3 regions of the Sphingobium sp. Cam5-1 genome follow, and region 3 is predicted to be linked to each of the others. Evidence: riboswitches for the same ligand, from Rfam matches in the RefSeq annotation. Region 3 holds a riboswitch; each other region holds the start of a gene.

Region 1 (3,271 bases), on a different contig from region 3:
ATCAGATCGTCGCCGCCATCCGCGACCAGAGCCTGGTCGACGTGCCCGCCATCGGCAAGGCGATCGGCGCTGGCACCAATTGCGGGTCCTGCCGCCCCGCGCTCGCCAACATCCTCGCCCAAATCCCGCAGGAGACGCTTCATGCAGCCGAATGAATTGATCGCCCCCGGTGAAGTCTGGCTGGTCGGCGCAGGGCCGGGCGACCCGGACCTCCTCACCCGCAAAGCCGAAAAGCTGATCGCGGCGGCCGAAATCGTCTTCTACGACGCCCTCGTCGGCCCCGGCGTCCTCGACCTGATCCCCGAAGGCGTCGAGCGGGTCAGCGTCGGCAAGCGTTCCGGCCGCCACAGCAAGGCGCAGGAAAGTATCAACGACCTCCTCCTCGCCGCCGCCAAAGCAGGCAAGCGCGTCGTCCGCCTCAAGGGCGGAGACCCCTCGGTATTCGGCCGCTCGTCCGAAGAGATGGAGCATCTGGCCGCCGACGGCATCCGCTTCCACATCTGCCCCGGCATCACCACGGTCAGCGCAGCAGCGGCGAGCGGCAGCGCCTCGCTCACCCTGCGCGGCAAGGCGCGCGGCCTGACGCTGGTGACCGCGCATCTGAAAGCCGGAGAGCCGCTCAAGCTCGACTGGGAAGCGCTCGCCCGCCCCGGCGGCACGCTCGGCATCTATATGGGCCGCGCCGCCGCCGGAGAGATCAGCCGCCAGCTGATCGCCGCCGGACGCGATCCCGAAACGCCGGTGATGGTGGCGGTCAACGTCTCCCTCCCCACCGAACGCCTGATCCGCGGCAAGTTGTCCGCGCTCGCTTTCCTGGTCGCCACGATCAGCGATGAAGACCCGACCCTGCTGCTGATCGGCGAAGCGGTGGCGGGCACGTCCATGCCTGTAGGGGTTGCAGCCAGCGTCGCTCTTCCGCTTTGAAGGCCGACTCTGCGCAACTTTTGCCCTGAGCTTGTCGAACACCCCTGACCTTAGTTGGAAGGAAGGGAGGGGGCTTCGGCAAGCTCAGTTCGGCTCGCGCCAGTGCGCCAGATCCTCCGGCCGATTGATATTCGGCAGCACCAGTTCCGGCCGCTCCACCACCCGCGCGCCCACCCGCTCGATCCACCCAAAGATCGACCGATTATTCTCTTCCGCCAGATGCGCGTTCAGTTCGTCCGCGAGCGACGCAGGCCAGAAGCCCGCCAGCTGCTGCCCCTTCAGCACCGCCCCACTGTCGCCAATAAGCGCCTCCACCAGCGCCGCCGGATAGACCGGCATGTCGCACCCCGTCGTCAGCACCGCATCATAACCCTTCGTCCGCGCATGATGCAGCGCCGCGTTCAGCCCGCCCAGAGGCCCCAGGTCCGGCGCAGGCCGATCCGCCAGCCCCGTCAGCCCATCGACGCCCCGCCCACAGACCACCACGGCCTCCACATGCGGCGCGATTGCCGCCACCGCATGCGCCATCAGCGTGCGCCCGTCCGGCATCAGCGCCAACGCCTTGTCGCTTCCGAACCGGCTGGATCGCCCACCCGCCAGCACCGCGCCCAGCAATCGCATCGATCCACTCCTTGGCAATAGCCTCACTTTCCCCTATGGCGCGCCGCGTGAACGGGCAACCGTTCACGAAAGATCGCGCCGGAAAGGGAATGCGGTGCGGACGGGATCACCGTCCAACTCCGCGGCTGTCCCTGCAACTGTAAGCGGCGAGCGCGATGCACAGGGAAACCTGCAAGCCTTCAAAGGGGGAGGCGAGGGGGACCAGCCACTGGACCAAAAGTCCGGGAAGGCGTGCATCACCGCGACGACCCGCGAGCCAGGAAACCTACCGGCGCATGGTCGCTCTTGCCTTGGGTCCAGGGATAGGTCCGGGCACGGTGTTTTCCGTCTGAGCGACGAAGCGGCGCAGGGCCGCATCGGTGCGCGTGACGGGGCTGGCGTCTCTTCTTCCCGCATACCGGCCGCTTGTGCGGCAGGCCCTGGGCTCATGTCGCATGGCGCTCAGGGAAGACAGACTATGATCAGGACCGGAATTTCACTGCTGGCGCTGCTCGCCGCCACGCCCGCCCTTGCCGATGATGAGGCGGACGGGATCGTCGTCACCGCGCTCGGCATCGAACAGCCCACCGACGAGGTCGGGCAGGCGGTGACAGTGATCGACGAGAAGACGATCGACACCCGCCAGAATGTCAGCGTCGTCGATCTGCTGATGACGACGCCCGGCATCCGTTTCAACCGCACCGGCAGCTTGGGTAACGTGACCAGCGTATCGGTGCGCGGCGCGGAAACGACGCAGACGCTGGTGCTGATCGACGGCGTGAAGGTCAACGACCCGAGCGGCATCGGCGATCAATATGATTTCGGCAACCTGCTGGTCGGCAACATCCGCAGGATCGAGGTGCTGCGCGGTTCCAACTCCATCGCCTATGGCAGCCAGGCGATCGGCGGCGTCGTCAACATCATGACCGGCATCCCGAGCGAAGGGTTCGGCGGCAAGGCGTCGGTCGATTATGGCTATGCCGATACGCTGAATGCGAAGGCGGATGTATCGGGCACCAGCGGCATATTGTCGGGCGGCGTTGGGCTCGCCTATTTCCGCACCGATGGCATCTCCGCTGTCTCTTCCGATTTCGGTGGCGCGGAAAAGGACGGCTATGAAAATATCACTGGCAATGCCCGGCTGAAGATCGCCTTCACCGATGATCTGAGCCTCGACCTGCGCGGCTATTATATCAACGGTGATCTTGACTATGACAGCTTCTTTGGCGCGCCGACCGATAGCCCTGATGCTGCTAAATCCAATCAATATATCGGCTATGCGGGCCTCAACTTCGCGCTGTTCGAGGGCAAGCTGACCAATCGGGCGGCCGTTACCTGGTATCAGCAGGATCGCGACTATTATTTCGTGCGCGGCAACGCCCCGGACTTCGGCTATTCGGGCACGAACCTGCGCTTCGAATATGAAGGCGTCTATCAGCCCATGGATGACGTCAAGCTGCTGCTCGGCTATGAGCATGAGCGGCCCGATTATGAGTTTTTCGGCTTCGGTTCGCAGGAAAGCCACCGCGCCAATATCGACAGCGTTTATGCCCTCGCGGTGGTGAAGCCAGTTGAAGGCCTGTCCATGACCGCAGGCGTGCGGCATGACGATCACAGCCAGTTCGGGGGTGCGACCACCTTCGGCGCGAACGCCAACTATACCCCCAATGGCGGCGCGACCAATATTCGCCTCAGCTATGGCGAGGGTTTCAAGGCGCCGTCGCTCTACCAGCTTTACGATACATTC
Region 2 (3,271 bases), 500 kb from region 3:
CGCGGCTTGGCGTCCGCCTCATCCATCGCACCACGCGGCGCCTTGCCCTGACGGAGGAAGGCGCCAGCCTGCACCGCGATCTTGTCGCCATCCTCGACGCCATCCAGCAGGCCGAAGATCGCGTCACCAACCGCCATCGCACGGCGTCGGGGCCGTTGCGCATCTCTGCCCCCACCTCCTTCGGCCGCCTACACGTCGCGCGCCATGTCGCCCGCTTCCTTCAACAGCATCCACGTGTCGACCTCCAACTCAACTTGACCGACGCCTATGAAGACCTCCTCGCCCAGCGGATCGACGTCGCCATCCGCATCACCAGCGACATTCCCGCGCATCTGGAGGGGCATCGCCTCGCCGCCAACCGCCGCATCCTGTGCGCCAGCCCCGCCTATCTCGCGGCGCATGGCCTGCCGGAAAAGATCGCCGACCTGGCCCATCATCACCTGCTCGCCGCCGAAGGGCAGCTGCCATGGCGGCTCGTCAACGGCCGCGCGCGCAAACTGGTCGATGGCCAAAGCCGTGTCCGCACCAACAGCAGCGAAATCGTGCGCGAACTCGCCCTGACGGGCGTCGGCATCGCGTTACGCTCGCTCTGGGACGTGGGCGACCTGATCGGGCAGGGCAGCCTCGTCCGCGTCCTCGATAGCTGGGAAGGACCCGAGGACCTCGCCGTCCACGCCGTCCACCCCCGCGCCGCAGGCCGTCCCGCCGCCGTAGACGCCTTCATCGGCTTCCTGCGCGACATCTTCCGCGATGCATCGTGGAACCGGGGCGACTGATAGCAAGAAGCACCTTGGCGCCACCCGCCCAACTGCCTGAAAAGCGTAGAAATCCCCTCCTGAAATCATTTGCAAGCCGACTGTCAAAAAACAGAAGCTTTCCCCTGTTAACCTGCGTAATAGCAGCGGGAAACAGGCCGATGTTATCGTTCGAGCCATAAGAAATTGAGAGAGGATAAGGGCCATGCGCCCCAATGACGCGTCACATTTTTCCGCCTGCGCCGCCCAGGAAGCGCGGCAAGCCAGGGAAGCGCGCCTGCGCGGCGCCGACCAGGCCACCATCGCCCTCCACAACGAACGCGCCGTCCGCTACCAAGCCATGGCGCTGCGCCTTCAGCGCGAGCGCAGCGCGACCCTGAACTGATCCATCGGCCATCCCCTCTCCCCTTCAGGGGTCGGCCAGAGGCACGTGACTCTGGCCGAGGTGCCGACCCCGGCGAAGGCGGGGGGAAGGCGGGAGAGGGGACTGTAAAGCAACCCACGTTACTCCCCTCTCCCCAACCCTCTCCCCTAAAGGGGAGAGGGAGTAACCCCACTTGCCCCACCTCACCACCTCCGCTATCGCCCCCGTCACTCGGGGCAACCCCGGGTATGATCGCGCCGGTGCCTCGAAAGAGGCTTAAAAGGGAACATGGTAAAGGAGGCACCCGCCTCCCCAAGCCAGGGCTGTCCCTGCAACTGTAAGCGGCGAGCGCGATGCACATCGCCCCACCTCACAGGCAGGTTGGGGCAAGTCACTGGGCCGGACGCTAAATCCTGCGAGGCCTGGGAAGGCCGTGCATCAAGCGATGACCCGCGAGCCAGGAGACCTGCCAGCGTCTGGTCGCTCTTGCCTTGGTCCAGGGGATGGCCGCGGCACGGTAGTTTCCGTCTGAGCGACGAACGAGCGGCAAGAGGCCGCTTCGGTGACGCTGGCGGCCGCCTTTGGGGGCGTCCGGTCGCTCGCGCGCGCCGGTCGTCGTCGGGCGACAGGTCTCTTGCCGGATGTCGCCAGACGCCCGGAGTGCATAAAGTGAAACTACTCAATCAACTCCACCGCGCCGCCTGCGCGCTGACCGCCACGCTCCTTCCCTTGCCCGCCTTCGCCGCCGATGCGAACGACGCGGGCGACGACGCCGACACCATCATCGTCTTCGGCCGGGGCGAGGACAAGATCGGCACCGCCCATGCGGCCAGCGAAGGCAGCATCAGCGGCGCGGACCTGCTCGTCCGCCCGCTGCTGCGCGTTGCCGAATTGCTCGAAGCCGTACCGGGCATGGTTGCGGCCCAACATTCGGGCAGCGGCAAGGCCAATCAATATTTCCTCCGCGGCTTCAATCTCGACCATGGATCGGACTTCACCACCTATATCGACGGGGTTCAGATGAATTTCCGCAGCCATGGCCACGGCCAGGGCTATCTCGACTTGAACGGCCTCATCCCCGAAATCATCGCGCGCGAGGATTTTCGCAAAGGCCCCTATCGCGCCGATGGTGGCGACTTCGCGCTCGCGGGTGCGGCCTATATGACCACGATCGACGGCTATGACCGTCCATGGGTCGCGGCGGAGGGCGGCTCCTTCGGCTGGCGCAGGCTGGCATCAGGCGGCACCGTAAAGGCGGGCGCAGGCAATCTCACCCTCGTCGCCCAAGCCAAGGCTTATGACGGCCCGTGGCAGGAGGCTGAACATCTGCGCCATTATGCGGGCTTCGCCAAATATACGCTTCCCGCTGGGGCCGGTAAGATCGACGCCACGCTGCACGCCTATCGCGCGACATGGCGTCCGACCGAACAGATCCCCGAACGCATCATCGGCACGCCGCTTTGCCCCGATGTCTTCTGCTCGCCCGATCCATCGGCGCGCGGTGAGACGACGCGCATCATCGGCAATCTTGCCACCGTTCAGCCGACATGGCGCGCCAATCTCTACGCGCAATATTACGACTGGACGATGTTCTCCAACCCCACCTACACCGATCCCGACGGCACCAGCGCACAGATCGAGCAGTTCGACCGCCGCTGGATCCTTGGCCTGACCGGCGAAAAACGATGGGACCTTGGCTCGGCGCTGCAACTGAAGCTCGGCACGGAAAACCGCTATGACGCGATCGGCAATGTCGGCGTCAACCGCACCGCCGTCCGCACCTTCCTCTCCTCGCTCGGCCGCTACCGCGTGAACGAAGCCTCCGCCGCTCTCTATGGCGAAGCGACGCTGACCCCGCTGCCGGGCCTGCGTCTGACGGGCGGCCTGCGCGGCGACTATTATCATTATTCGGTCACAGCAAAGGACGCCGACGCCGACGCGTTGGGCGAAGGCAGCGGTTCCGACACGCTCCTCTCGCCCAAGGCCGCGATCGCCTGGCGGCTCAATCCCAGCATCGAACTTTACGCCAATTGGGGCCGGGGCTTCCATTCCAACGATGCGCGCGGCGCGGTCAATGTGGACACGCCCGTACCGTTGCTGGTGCGCGGAACCGGCAAGGAACTGGGCGCGCGCGTCCAGCTGCCCGGCTTCA
Region 3 (3,271 bases):
GCTGGACGCGCGGCCCCACCGCCTGGATGACCAGTCGCGCGGGTCGTCCTGCGACTGCGATGAAGCCCTTTAAGCGGAGGATGTCATGATCGGCGATGACCCGCTCCAGAGCCGCGGGCAGCCGCGCGGGATCGTCTATTTCGTTTAGATCAAGGACGAAACTGTCGAAATCCTCATGATCATGATCCTCCTCATCGTCATGATGAGACGGTCGCGCGTCGATATGTTCTTCAACGCCGATGCCCAGGCCAAGCAGGATGGCGGGATCGATCTCGCCGCGCGCGGTGCGAACGACGCGGACGCCGGGCCGCACTTCGCCGCCCAGCTGTTGCTCCAGTTGGTTGAGCTTCTCCGGCGCGACCAGGTCGGTCTTGTTCAGCAACACCAGATCGGCGCAAGCCAGCTGGTCTTCGAACAGCTCCTCAATGGGGCTGTCATGGTCCAGCGTCGGGTCCGCCGCCCGCGCGGCGGCCAGCGCCGCCTCGTCATGCGCAAAGCGCCCCGCCGCCAGAGCGTCCGCATCGATGAGCGCGATGACGCCGTCTACCGTCGCCCGCGTCCGAATATCGGGCCACTGAAACGCCTTGACCAGCGGCTTGGGCAGGGCAAGGCCCGACGTCTCGATGATGATATGATCGGGCGGCACATCCCGGTCCAGCAGCCGCTGCATGGTAGGCAGGAAATCGTCCGCCACGGTGCAGCAGATGCAGCCATTGGCCAGCTCGATAATGTCGTCATCCGGACAGGCTTCATCGCCGCATCCCTTCACCAGCGATCCATCGACACCGACGTCGCCAAATTCGTTGATGATGAGCGCCAGCCGCCGTCCGCCCGCATTCTCGATCAAATGGCGGATCAGCGTCGTCTTTCCGGCACCCAGAAATCCGGTAATGACGGTAGCAGGAACCTTGCTCATAAAGTCTGTCCTTGATTGGAGAGGGGTACTTCGATCTCGTCGAAGCGCTTCCAGCGGTAGATGAACCAGCTCACCAGCCAGCAGGCGGCGAACAGGCCGATGATGAAGAAGCCCAGGCTATTGAAATGCTCGCCCAGATCGGCGGCCACCGACCAGACGCCGCCGGTCAGGCCCAGCTTGTCGCCCAGCAGCGCCGCCGCCTCGATCCCGCCAATGACGATCGCGACCAGCGCCGACACCGATGTGATGGTGATATTATAGTAGAGCTTGCGGATTGGCTTCACGAACGCCCATTGATAGGCGCCCATCATCAGCGCCCCGTCCGCCGTGTCTATGAGCGCCATGCCCGCCGCGAACAGCAGGGGGAAGATCAGCACCGTCGCGATCGATAGCCCGCTTGCCGCCTGTCCTGCAGACAGGCCGAGGATGGCGACTTCGGTCGCCGTGTCGAACCCCAGACCGAACAGGAACCCCAGCGGCGCCATGTGCCAGCTGCGCGTGACCAGCCGGAACAGCGGCCGGAACAGGCGGGCAAGAAAACCCCGGTTGCCCAGTAAAATATCCATATCCTCATCGGCATAGGCGCCGCCGCTGCGAACATGGTTAAATGTCTTCAGAACCGATCGCAGGATCATCAGGTTCATCGCGGCAATGGCGAACAGGAATGTGGCGGAGATGATCGTCGCGATCGTTCCGCCAATCTCGCCCGCCGCCTCCACGCTGCTCAGCGCACTGGCGGCGAAAGCGATTCCGACGGCGGCGATCAGCACGATCCCGCTATGCCCGATCGCGAACCAAAGGCCGACGGTCAGCGGTTGCTGCCCATCCTGCATCAGCTTACGGGTCACATTGTCGATCGCGGCGATATGGTCGGCATCGACTGCGTGGCGCAGGCCCAGGCTCCAGGCGAGCAGGGCGGTGCCCAGCATCATCGTGTCGCCCGCAAAGATCAGCGAGGCGCACAGCCACAACGCGATGTTGGCGGCGATCAACGCGCCGAATATGAAAGTGGCGCGTCGTCGCAGCGCCGGAAATTGCATGGCCATAAAAGCATGGCTCCCGTCAGCGTCGGCGAGACTGGACGGGACCTCCGCAAAGCGGCCGACACCACGCGCCGGACGGACGCATCATAGCGCCCGGCACGCATGCCGGTGCGGACCCGCCGCACGCGTCGCTCAGACGGAATACCGTGCCCCGGCCATCCCCTGGGCCAAAGCAAGAGCGACCAGACGCCGACAGGTCTCCTGGCTTACGGGTCCTCGCTCGACACATGGCCTTCCCAGGCCTCGCATGATTTAGCGTCCGGCCCAGTGGCTGACCCTCCGACAAGTGACGGAAGGTCGATATGCGTCTCGCTCACCGCTTACAGTTGCAGGGACAGCCGCGGATTTGGGCGCCTTGTCAGCAGCCCGCACCGCATTCCCTTTAAAGCCCTTTCAGGCACCGGCGCGATCGTGGCCGTGCATAGATGGCTTGGCCGCCAAAGGGAAGCGGCAGTTGCATGCCCGCGTCCATTTGCCTCCCGCGCCATATTGCCGCGCGCGCATTGCCCGCCTAGACCGACCCTATGTCTTCGCCCTTCTCCTTCACCCGCATCACCCCCGACGGCGAGGCGTCGCCCGTGACGCGCGAGTTGGCGGAGGAAGTGCCCGTCGCGATCGAGTTCAACGGCGTTGGCTATGCCGTGTTGATGGCGACGCCCGCCGACGTTGCGGAACTGGTGCAGGGGTTTGCGCTGGCCGAGCGGCTGGTCCTCCCATCCGACGCGCCGCTCGACGTCGATGTCCATGCGACGGAGCAGGGCTTGGTCGCACGGGCTACGCTGCCGGAAGACCGGATCGAGGGGCTGCTAGGCCGAGTCCGTCATCGCGTCTCCGATTCCTCCTGTGGTTTGTGCGGCGTCGAAAATCTGGAACAGGCGCTGCGTCCCTTGCCTGCCGTGACTGCCCGATCGGACGCGAGCTGGGAGGCGATCTTCGGTGCCCTGCACGATCTTGCCGCGCATCAGCCGCTTAACCGGCAAACCGGCGCGGTCCATGTCGCTGCCTTGGCCGGGGCGGATGGTGCCATCCGCCTCGCCTATGAAGATGTGGGCCGCCACAATGCCTTCGACAAGCTGATCGGGGCCATGCGGCTGCGGCAATTGTCGTGGGATGGCGGCTTCGCGCTGCTGTCCTCCCGCTGTTCTTTTGAACTGGTGGAAAAGGCAGCGCTCGCCAATTGCCCGTTGCTCGTTACCATCTCCGCCCCGACCCGTCTGGCAGCCGAACGCGCGGCCAGCGCCGGATTGCCGATCGTCGTGCTCGCGCGGCCCGATGCCGTGCTCGCGGCGGGCGACCTGCCCGACTGACGACG

What was found. A riboswitch is a leader RNA that binds a small molecule or an ion and turns the genes downstream of it on or off. The one in region 3 is predicted to bind cobalamin.
Region 1: it holds a riboswitch for cobalamin, as region 3 does, so the genes downstream of both, IZV00_RS00490 (TonB-dependent receptor plug domain-containing protein) here and IZV00_RS18525 (HoxN/HupN/NixA family nickel/cobalt transporter) in region 3, are expected to answer to the same signal.
Region 2: it holds a riboswitch for cobalamin, as region 3 does, so the genes downstream of both, IZV00_RS16290 (TonB-dependent receptor) here and IZV00_RS18525 (HoxN/HupN/NixA family nickel/cobalt transporter) in region 3, are expected to answer to the same signal.

What each region holds. Positions count from the first base shown of each region.
Region 1 is NZ_CP065138.1:97,246-100,516, forward strand. Features, by position in the region: gene IZV00_RS00475 (nitrate reductase) at 1-155, shown strand, start outside; gene cobA (uroporphyrinogen-III C-methyltransferase) at 142-924, shown strand; gene mobA (molybdenum cofactor guanylyltransferase) at 1,009-1,545, opposite strand; cobalamin riboswitch at 1,573-1,832, shown strand; gene IZV00_RS00490 (TonB-dependent receptor plug domain-containing protein) at 2,003-3,271, shown strand, end outside.
Region 2 is NZ_CP065139.1:499,247-502,517, forward strand. Features, by position in the region: gene IZV00_RS16280 (LysR family transcriptional regulator) at 1-776, shown strand, start outside; gene IZV00_RS16285 (hypothetical protein) at 979-1,152, opposite strand; cobalamin riboswitch at 1,361-1,607, shown strand; gene IZV00_RS16290 (TonB-dependent receptor) at 1,849-3,271, shown strand, end outside.
Region 3 is NZ_CP065139.1:996,778-1,000,048, forward strand. Features, by position in the region: gene cobW (cobalamin biosynthesis protein CobW) at 1-916, opposite strand, end outside; gene IZV00_RS18525 (HoxN/HupN/NixA family nickel/cobalt transporter) at 913-1,962, opposite strand; cobalamin riboswitch at 2,134-2,379, opposite strand; gene IZV00_RS18530 (formate dehydrogenase accessory sulfurtransferase FdhD) at 2,484-3,266, shown strand.